2 regions of the Streptomyces sp. NPDC050743 genome follow, and region 2 is predicted to be linked to the other one. Evidence: riboswitches for the same ligand, from Rfam matches in the RefSeq annotation. Region 2 holds a riboswitch; the other holds the start of a gene.
The links. Region 2 has a riboswitch for thiamine pyrophosphate ahead of thiO (glycine oxidase ThiO). Riboswitches for the same ligand answer to the same signal wherever they lie in the genome.

Region 1 (4,794 bases), on a different contig from region 2:
GTCGTCAACTCGGCCATTCCCGAGCGGGACGAGGCGGAGCGGCGCTTCGACGGCGCGGTACTGGTAAAGACGTCGGCCAGCCCGCCGGTGGTCAAGGAGCGGCGCTGGTCGCCGCGTGAGCGGGCAGTCGGCGGGGTGTTCGCCGGAGTCTTCGTTCTCGGGCTGGTGTTGCCCGGCCTGCGGGGGCACGGGGAGCTCATGAGGGTGTGGGCTGCGGCCTTCGCGGCGTTTTTGGCGGGGTGCGCGGTGGCTCACGGCACGTGGAACGCATTGGTGGTGTGGTGGGTACTGCGGCGTCGTGGCATAACCGTTGTCGGTACGTACGTGGATTTCGAGTACGGGTCGACGGACGACAGCCCGGGCACCCGGGTGTACGCCTTCACCGACGTGACCGGGGCGGCGCATGAATACCGTGGCGACGGCAGGATCGTGAGCCGCGACCCGGACCGGATCGAGATCACGTACGACCCCGCCAGACCCGAGCGCGCGATCGGCCGGAAAGGCCCGTGGGTCAAAACTCTTCACGTGCTGGCCTGGCTGTTCCTCGGGGTGCCCGTGACGATCGCCACGGCGGCCTACCTGCTGATCTACTTCGCTGCCGCGCTGTTCGGCGCCTGATCCGGGATCGCAATGGATGAGTACGCCTTGCCCACGGGCCCTGAAGTGCCGACCGCTGACGCGGTCCGGTCGAACTGGGCGGCAACCGTCGCGGCCCTGCCCGTGGGAACCCGGATCACCGGCGAGGTCAGCGGTCGCCAACGCTTCGGGGTCTTCATACGTGTAGACGGCGTGCCGAACGCCATAGCGCTGGCGGAGATCACGGCCATGCCGCTCGGGATGGGCCTCCCAGCCCTCGGGGTCTTCGTCGGTGGGGAGGTCATCTGTCATGCCGCCCACAATCACCAGGTCAAGGTCCGGCTCGATGAGTGGCCGGCAGCCGACGAGTGATCCCGGCCGGGCCGTCTCCGGGCCGTCCGAGGTCGCTCGGCAGCGACCGAGGACGTCTGCCAACGACAGTCGTAGCGACCGGCAGCCGCAGGTCACCCAATTGGATCTGCGACACTGGTAACGCCATGCCTAAGCCCGGAGAACTCACTTTCGTCGCCCCGCGCGGAGCTCAGAAGCCGCCGCGGCACCTTGCCGATCTCACGCCCGCCGAGCGCAAGGACGCGGTGGCCGAGGTCGGGGAGAAGCCGTTCCGTGCCAAGCAGCTCTCGCAGCACTACTTCGCGCGGTACGCGCACGACCCGGAGCAGTGGACCGACATCCCCGCCGGATCGCGTGCCAAGCTCCAGGAAGCGCTGTTTCCCGAGCTGATGACCGTCGTGCGGCATCTGTCGACCGACCAGGGGACCACCCGCAAGACGCTGTGGCGGCTGTTCGACGGGACCCTCGTGGAGTCCGTGCTGATGCGGTACCCGGACCGGGTCACCATGTGCATCAGCTCACAGGCGGGGTGTGGGATGAACTGCCCGTTCTGTGCGACCGGGCAGGCGGGGCTCGACCGGAACCTGTCCACCGCGGAGATCGTGCACCAGATCGTCGACGGAATGCGGGCGCTGAGGGACGGCGAGGTGCCCGGCGGGCCTGCTCGGCTCTCCAACATCGTCTTCATGGGCATGGGCGAGCCGCTCGCCAACTACAAGCGGGTGGTCAACGCCATCCGGGCGCTCACCGACCCGGCTCCCGACGGGCTCGGGCTGTCCCAGCGCGGTATCACCGTCTCCACCGTCGGGCTCGTGCCGGCCATCCACCGGTTCGCCGACGAGGGCTTCAAGTGCCGGCTCGCGATCTCCCTGCACGCCCCCGACGACGAACTGCGCGACACCCTCGTCCCCGTGAACACGCGCTGGAAGGTGCGCGAGGTGCTGGACGCCGGGTTCGAGTACGTCGAGAAGAGCGGGCGCCGGCTGTCGATCGAGTACGCGCTCATCCGGGACATCAACGACCAGGCGTGGCGGGGGGACAGGCTCGGGCGGCTGCTCAAGGGCAAGCCCGTGCACGTCAACCTCATTCCGCTGAACCCGACGCCGGGGTCGAAGTGGACCGCCTCGCGGCCCGAGGACGAGAAGGCGTTCGTGGAGGCCATCGCCGCGCACGGTGTGCCCGTCACCATCCGGGACACCCGTGGCCAGGAGATCGACGGAGCCTGTGGTCAGCTCGCGGCCACCGAGCGGTAATCTGACCGGGTCCACACATCTTCATATTCCGACAGGGGAGCGCCACAGCGCTGAGAGTGCGGCGGACAGGGCCGCAGACCCTCTGAACCTCGCCCAGGTCATTCTGGGTAGGAAGTTCGGTCATCACTCAAGCTGTTGCGCCCTGCCCGGGTCCTTTCCACACGAGGCCGGGGCAGGGCCGCGTCTCTTCCTGGCCAACCCCCAGGAGGACATCCAGTGCACAACAAGACCTTCGTGGCCGTGGCGGTCGGGCTCGGCCTGATCGGCCTGTCCGCGTGCGGATCGACGGACGCCAAGTCGTCCGCGGACTCCAAGACCGTGACCCTCGTCAGCCACGACTCGTGGGCCGTGTCCAAGAACGTGCTCCGGGACTTCGAGAAGAAGACCGGGTACAAGGTCCACGTCCTCAAGGACGGCGACGCCGGGCAGGCCGTCAACAAGGCGATCCTGACCAAGGACAACCCACAGGGCGACGTCTTCTTCGGCGTCGACAACACCCTGCTGTCCCGCGCCCTCGACAACGGCCTCTTCCAGCCGTACACCGCCAAGGGCCTCGACAAGACCGGCGCCGCCTACCAGCTGGACCAGGACAAGCACCGGGTCACGCCCGTCGACTACGGCGACATCTGCGTCAACTACGACAAGGCCTACTTCAGCAAGCACAAGCTGACCCCGCCGCAGTCCTTCGCCGACCTCGCCAAGCCCGCGTACAAGAACCTCCTCGTCACGGAGAACGCCGCCACCTCCTCGCCGGGCCTCGGCTTCCTGGTCGGCAGCGCCGCGCAGTTCGGGGACGACGGCTGGCAGGACTACTGGAAGAAGCTCAAGGCCAACGGCGTGAAGGTCGTCGACGGCTGGGAGCAGGCGTACTACCAGGAGTTCTCGGGTTCGTCGGAGGGCAGGAAGGCCGGCGGCGACCGGCCGCTCGTCGTGTCGTACGCCTCCTCCCCGCCCGCCGAGGTCATCTACGCCAAGAAGCGGCCCAGCACCGCCCCGACCGGGGTGTCGTACGGCACCTGCTTCCGGCAGATCGAGTTCGCCGGGCTGCTGAGCAATGCCAAGAACCCCAAGGGCGCCAAGGCGTTCATCGACTTCCTGGTCTCCAAGGAGTTCCAGGAGGACATGCCGCTGAACATGTTCGTCTACCCGGTGGTCGAGGGCGCGAAGGTTCCCGCCGAGTTCACCGAGTACGGCAAGGCCGCCGAGCACCCCGAGACCATGGCACCCGGCAAGATCGCCGCCAACCGTGACCAGTGGGTCAAGTCGTGGACCTCGCTCGTACTGAAGTAGCCCCTCGCACGAGGGACCGGCGCGGGAGCGCGGCACGGTTCGGGCTGATGGCCCTGCCCGTCGCGTTCTTCGCGCTGTTCTTCGCCTGGCCCGTGGCCGCGATCGTCGCGCGCGGCCTGAAGGCCGACGGCGCCTGGCAGTTGGGGCGGATCGCGGACGTCGTCACGCAGCCGGACATCCGGCACGTGCTGTGGTTCACCACCTGGCAGGCGCTCGCCTCCACCGGGCTCACCCTGCTGCTCGCGCTGCCCGCCGCGTACGTCTTCGCCCGTCTCGACTTCCCGGGCAGGCAGGTGCTGCGGGCCGTCGTCACCGTCCCGTTCGTGCTGCCGACCGTCGTCGCCGGCAGCGCGTTCCTCGCCCTCGTCGGGCACGGCGGGCTGCTCGACGACCTGTGGGGCGTACGGCTGGACACCACGGTGTGGGCGATCCTGCTGGCCCACATCTTCTTCAACTACGCGGTCGTCGTACGGACCGTGGGCGGGCTGTGGTCCCAGCTCGATCCCCGGCAGGAGGAGGCCGCCCGGATGCTGGGCGCGTCTGCGCTCGGCGCCTGGCGGAAGGTCACCCTGCCGGCGCTCGCGCCCGCCGTGGCCGCCGCCGCGCTGATGGTGTTCCTGTTCACCTTCACCTCCTTCGGCATCGTGCAGATCCTCGGCGGCCCCACCTTCTCCACCCTCGAAGTGGAGATCTACCGGCAGACGTCCGAGGTCTTCGACCTCTCCACGGCCGCCGTCCTCACCCTCGTCCAGTTCGTCGCGGTCGGCACGATCCTCGCCGTGCACGCCTGGACGGTACGGCGCCGGGAGACCGCCCTGCGGCTCGTCGACCCGAGGACGACCGCCCACCGCCCGCGCGGCGCCGGGCAGTGGGCCCTGCTCGCCGGCGTCCTCGTCACCGTCGCGCTGCTTCTCGTCCTGCCCCTCGCCGTCCTGGTCCGCCGCTCCCTGGACGCGCCGGGCCTCGGCTACTACCGGGCGCTGACCAACTCCGACGGCGGTACGTTCCTGGTGGCGCCCGTGCACGCGGTGTGGACCTCGCTGCAGTACGCCGTCGCCGCCACCGCCATCGCCGTGTGTGTAGGGGCTCTCGCGGCCGCCGCGCTGGCCCGCCGGGACGCCGGACGACTGGTCCGGGGCTTCGACGCGCTGCTGATGCTGCCGCTCGGCGTCTCCGCCGTGACCGTCGGCTTCGGCTTCCTGATCGCCCTCGACAAGCCGCCGCTGGACCTCCGGCAGTCCTGGATCCTCGTCCCGCTCGCGCAGGCGCTGGTCGGCGCCCCCTTCGTCGTGCGGACCATGCTGCCCGTGCTGCGCGCGGTGGA
Region 2 (4,794 bases):
CCGAGCCAGCCGACCCCCCTCCACGGCATGCCTCATCGCCGCCGCCATGAGCTCCGGCTCCTGCGCCCGGGTCACGGCGGAGGCGAGCATCACCCCCGCACACCCCAGCTCCATGGCCAGCGCCGCATCGGACGCCGTACCGGCCCCCGCGTCCAGGATCACCGGCACGCGTGCGTGCTCGACGATCAGCTGGAAGTTATGGGGATTGCGGATCCCGAGCCCGGACCCGATCGGCGACCCCAGCGGCATGACGGCCGCACAGCCCACATCCTCCAGCTTCCGCGCCAGCACGGGATCGTCGTTGGTGTACGGCAGCACCGTGAACCCGTCGTCGACCAGCGTCTCCGCCGCCTCCAGCAATTCCACCGGATCCGGCAGCAGCGTCCGCTCGTCGGCGATGACCTCCAGCTTGATCAGATCCGTGCCCAGCGCCTCCCGCGCCAGCCGCGCGGTCAGCACGGCCTCGCCCGCGGTGAAACAGCCCGCCGTGTTCGGCAGCACCCGGATGCCCAGCCTCTCCAGCACCGACAGCACCGAACCGTGCACGGAGGGGTCCACCCGCCGCATCGCGACCGTCGTCAGCTCCGTACCAGAGGCGACCAGCGCCCGCTCCAGCACCTCCAGGCTGGGCGCACCGCCCGTGCCCATGATCAGCCGCGACGAGAAGGTCGTACCCCCGAGGACCAAGGGATCGTCGGCCATGGCTCAGCCTCCCTGGACGGCGGTGAGGACTTCGACCCGGTCGCCCTCGGCCAGCGCCGTGGCCGCCCACTGCGCGCGCGGGACGACGGTCTCGTTGACGGCGGCGGCCACCCCGGAGGGCGACGGGGCCAGCGACCGTACGACGATGTCGAGAGCGGTGCCCGGAACGATCTCCCGGCGCTCTCCGTTGACGGAGATCGAGATGCTCATGCGGGCTGCTCCATGAGGACGGCGGCGCCGAAGCGCTGCGGCGTGAAGGGACGGGCTTCTTCCGGCAGCCGGCCGTTCGCCAGCACCTCGGCCATCACATCCCCGGTGACCGGCGTGAGCAGCACCCCGTTGCGGTAGTGCCCGGTGGCCAGCAGCAGACCGTCGAGCCCGGACGGGCCGAGCAGCGGCGCGTTGTCGGGCGAGCCCGGGCGCAGCCCGGCCCGGGTCTCGGCGAGCGGCAGTTCGGTGATGCCCGGCACCAGCTCATGGGCGTCGCGCAGCAGTTCGTACACGCCACCCGCGGTGACGGTCGTGTCCCAGCCCAGCTCCTCGCTGGTCGCGCCGACGACGAGTTCGCCGTTCTCGCGGGGCACCAGGTAGACCTGGCTGCCGCGGACCACGGCCCGCACGGTACGGCTGAGGAAGGGCGCGTACCGGCGCGGCACCGTCAGCCGCAGCACCTGCCCCTTCACCGGCCGCACCGGCGGCAGCAGCGCCTCCGGCACGCCCGCGAGCCGTCCGCTCATGCTTCCTGCCGCGAGCACCACCCGCCCGGCACGCAGCTCGGTGCCGTCCGCGGTGGTCACCCCGGCGGCCCGGTCCCGTACGACGTCCAGCCGCACGGCCCACGCGCGGTGGAACTCCACGCCGGCCCGCTCACATGCGGTCACCAGGGCCGCCGCGAGCCGCCGCGGGTCGATCTGGTGGTCGCCGTCGACCCGCAGCCCGCCGCGCACTCCGGGCGCCAGCATCGGCTCCAGGCGCCGGCACTCCCGCCCGGACAGCCACTCCGAGTCCAGACCGGAGCGCTGCTGCAGGGCGTGCAGTTCGCGCAGATGGGCGCGGTCGTCGGCGTCGAGCGCGACCGCGAGGGTGCCGCAGCGGCGGTAGCCGAGGTCGTGGCCCGTCAGCTCGGTCAGCTCGGCCGCGAAGTCCGGGTAGCGGCGGGCCGATTCCAGGTTCAGGGCGAGCAGCCGCTCCTCGCCGTAGTGCAGTTCGGTGACCGCGGCCAGCATCCCGGCCGCGACCCGCGCGGCCCCGCCGCCGGGCTCGGGGTCCACCACGGCGGTCGCGAGCCCGCGCTGCGCCGCGCGCCAGGCCGTGACCAGGCCGATGATTCCGCCCCCGATGACGAGAACGTCGGACGTACGTGACGACATGGGCGTCCAGCCCCTCCCTTCGCCGGCATGACCCGGATCAGGTTCGTACGGTCGGAGGCCGCCAGCCTCCCTCTCAGCCCGGTGCGTCCGGGCTCCCGCGAGTGCTTGTACGGTGGCCAGCCTAGCCCGCCCCGCTCGTCACTCGTAAGGGAGCCCCTGCCCATGGCCCGGTCGCTCGACGGACTGATCCTCGCCCCCGTGGCGGACCAAGCCCCAGGTCAGGTGGGTACCCGCACCCGGTTCGCGTACCACGAGAAGGACGGCGAGATCTGGGCCGAGTACGCGGGCGGCGATGTCGTACGCGGTCATCTGGTCGGCACCCGGGAGGGCGACCGGCTGGACTTCCGCTACGTCCAGCTGAAGACCGACGGGACGACCTCCTCGGGGCACTGCGTCTCCACGGTCGTGGAGCTGCCGGACGGGCGGGTGCGGCTGGAGGAGACCTGGGAGTGGGAGTCCCAGGCGGGCGCCGGTACGAGCGTTGTGGAAGAGGTCACCGGGCACGCCCGCTGACTGACGCGTTGTCACGTGTCTATGGTGATCGGGTGAGCGAGCAGACAGCGCAAGGGGGCACGTCAGCGGGGCGGCGCGTGGTCGTCGTGGGCGCGGGCATGGCCGGGGTGCAGACCGCGGTCGCGCTGCGGGAGCAGGGCTTCAAAGGCCCCGTCACCGTGATCGGCGCGGAACCGCACCAGCCGTACGACCGGCCGCCCCTGTCGAAGGCCGTGCTGCTCGGCAAGGCCGAGGACTCCGCCTTCGACGTGGACTTCGAGTCCCTCGGCGTCGAACTGCGGCTCGGCTGCGAGGTGCTGGGCCTGCGCCCCGCCGAGCACGAGCTGGAGACCGAGGCGGGCCCGGTGGCGTACGACGTCCTGGTCCTCGCCAGCGGAGCCGAGCCGATCACCCTGCCCGGCACCGAGGGGGTGCCCGGCGTGCATCTGCTGCGCACCCTGGACGACGCCGAACGGCTGAAGCCGGTGCTCGCCCGGCAGCACGAGATCGTGGTCGTCGGGGCCGGCTGGATCGGCGCCGAGTTCGCCACGGCCGCCCGCGAGACCGGCTGTGCGGTGACCGTCGTGGAGGCCGCCGACCGTCCGCTCGCCGGCGCCCTGCCCGCCGAGGTCACCGCGCCCATGGCCGCCTGGTACGCCGACGCGGGTGTGGAACTGCGCACCCACGCGCGCGTGGAGCACATCGAGCCCGGCGCGGTCGTGCTCGCCGACGGTACCCGGCTGCCCGCCGACGCCGTCGTCGTCGGCATCGGCGCCCGCCCCGCCACCGGCTGGCTGGCCGGCTCCGGCGTGGAGCTGGGCCCGCACGGGGACGTCCTCGCCGACGACCGGCTGCGCACCTCGGTCGAGGACGTGTACGCCGTCGGCGACTGCGCCTCCTTCCCCTCCGCCCGCTACGGCGAACGGCTGCTCGTCCACCACTGGGACAACGCCCTGCAGGGCCCGCGCACGGTCGCCGCGAACGTCCTCGGCGAGACCCCGGCGGTCTACGACCCGGTGCCGTACTTCTGGTCCGAGCAGTTCGGCCGGTTCGTGCAGTACGCCGGCCACCACGCCGCCGCCGACCACCTGGTCCGGCGCGGCGACCCGGAGAGCCCGGCCTGGACGGTCTGCTGGCTGCGCGAGGACCGCCTGGTGGCCCTGCTGGCGGTGGGCCGACCGCGTGATCTGGCGCAGGGCCGTCGGCTGATCGAGGCGGGCCGCCGGATGGACGCGCAGGCCCTGGCGGACCCGGGAAAGCCCCTGAAGGACGCCACCGCCGACTAGCCACGACCTCCCGCCCGGACCTGCCTGACTTCCGACTGTCAGTGCGGGATGGCAGGCTTGTCCTGTGACCGAGATTGACGCAAAGATCGATGCTCTCGTCCCCGCCTGGCTCACCCTCCCCGACATCGCCGAACAGCTCGGCGTCGAGGTGACGCGTGTGCGGCAGCTGGTCAAGGAGGGCCAGCTCATCGCCGTACGCCGGGGTGAGAACCGCGCACTGCACGTTCCCGCCGCCTTCATCGACGGGGACAAGGTCGTCAAGGGCCTGTCCGGCACCCTGACGCTCCTGCGGGACGACGGCTTCACGGTCGAAGAGATGATCGAGTGGCTCTTCACCCCGGACCCGACCCTGCCCGGCACCCCCGCGCAGGCTCTGAGCGAGAATCGCGGCACGGAGGTGAAGCGCCGCGCCCAGGCGCTCGCCGTCTGAGCCTCATCGCACATGAGGGGTGGCGTGCGGGCCGTCGTGGCCCGTACGCCACCCGCCGAAGCCGCCAGGGACACCGACCAGGGGGGACCCACGTATGTCCGACACCGCACGCGCCGCGCTCGCCGACGCCCGCCTGTACCTGTGCACGGACGCGCGCACGCGTCAGGGCGACCTTCCCGAGTTCCTGGACGCGGTCCTGGCCGGCGGTGTCGACATCGTGCAGCTGCGCGACAAGGGCATGGAGGCCGCCGAGGAGCTGGCGCACCTGGAGGTCTTCGCGGACGCCTGCGCCCGGCACGGCAAACTCCTCGCGGTGAACGACCGCGCGGACGTCGCCCACGCCGCCCGCGCCGACGTGCTGCACCTCGGCCAGGGCGACCTGCCGGTCCCCGCGGCCCGCGCCATCCTCGGCGACGAGGTCCTGATCGGCCGCTCCACGCACGCCGAGTCCGAGGCCGCCGCGGCCGCCGGGCAGGAGGGCGTGGACTACTTCTGCACCGGCCCCTGCTGGCCC

Region 1: it holds a riboswitch for thiamine pyrophosphate, as region 2 does, so the genes downstream of both, ACIBJF_RS18635 (thiamine ABC transporter substrate binding subunit) here and thiO (glycine oxidase ThiO) in region 2, are expected to answer to the same signal.

What each region holds. Positions count from the first base shown of each region.
Region 1 is NZ_JBITGJ010000017.1:1,452-6,245, reverse strand. Features, by position in the region: gene ACIBJF_RS18650 (hypothetical protein) at 1-618, shown strand, start outside; gene ACIBJF_RS18645 (hypothetical protein) at 631-948, shown strand; gene rlmN (23S rRNA (adenine(2503)-C(2))-methyltransferase RlmN) at 1,074-2,180, shown strand; TPP riboswitch at 2,204-2,312, shown strand; gene ACIBJF_RS18635 (thiamine ABC transporter substrate binding subunit) at 2,397-3,470, shown strand; gene ACIBJF_RS18630 (ABC transporter permease) at 3,518-4,794, shown strand, end outside.
Region 2 is NZ_JBITGJ010000023.1:115,442-120,235, forward strand. Features, by position in the region: gene ACIBJF_RS22960 (thiazole synthase) at 1-702, opposite strand, end outside; gene thiS (sulfur carrier protein ThiS) at 706-906, opposite strand; gene thiO (glycine oxidase ThiO) at 909-2,072, opposite strand; TPP riboswitch at 2,070-2,181, opposite strand; gene ACIBJF_RS22975 (hypothetical protein) at 2,235-2,585, shown strand; gene ACIBJF_RS22980 (NAD(P)/FAD-dependent oxidoreductase) at 2,618-3,850, shown strand; gene ACIBJF_RS22985 (Rv2175c family DNA-binding protein) at 3,915-4,280, shown strand; gene thiE (thiamine phosphate synthase) at 4,375-4,794, shown strand, end outside.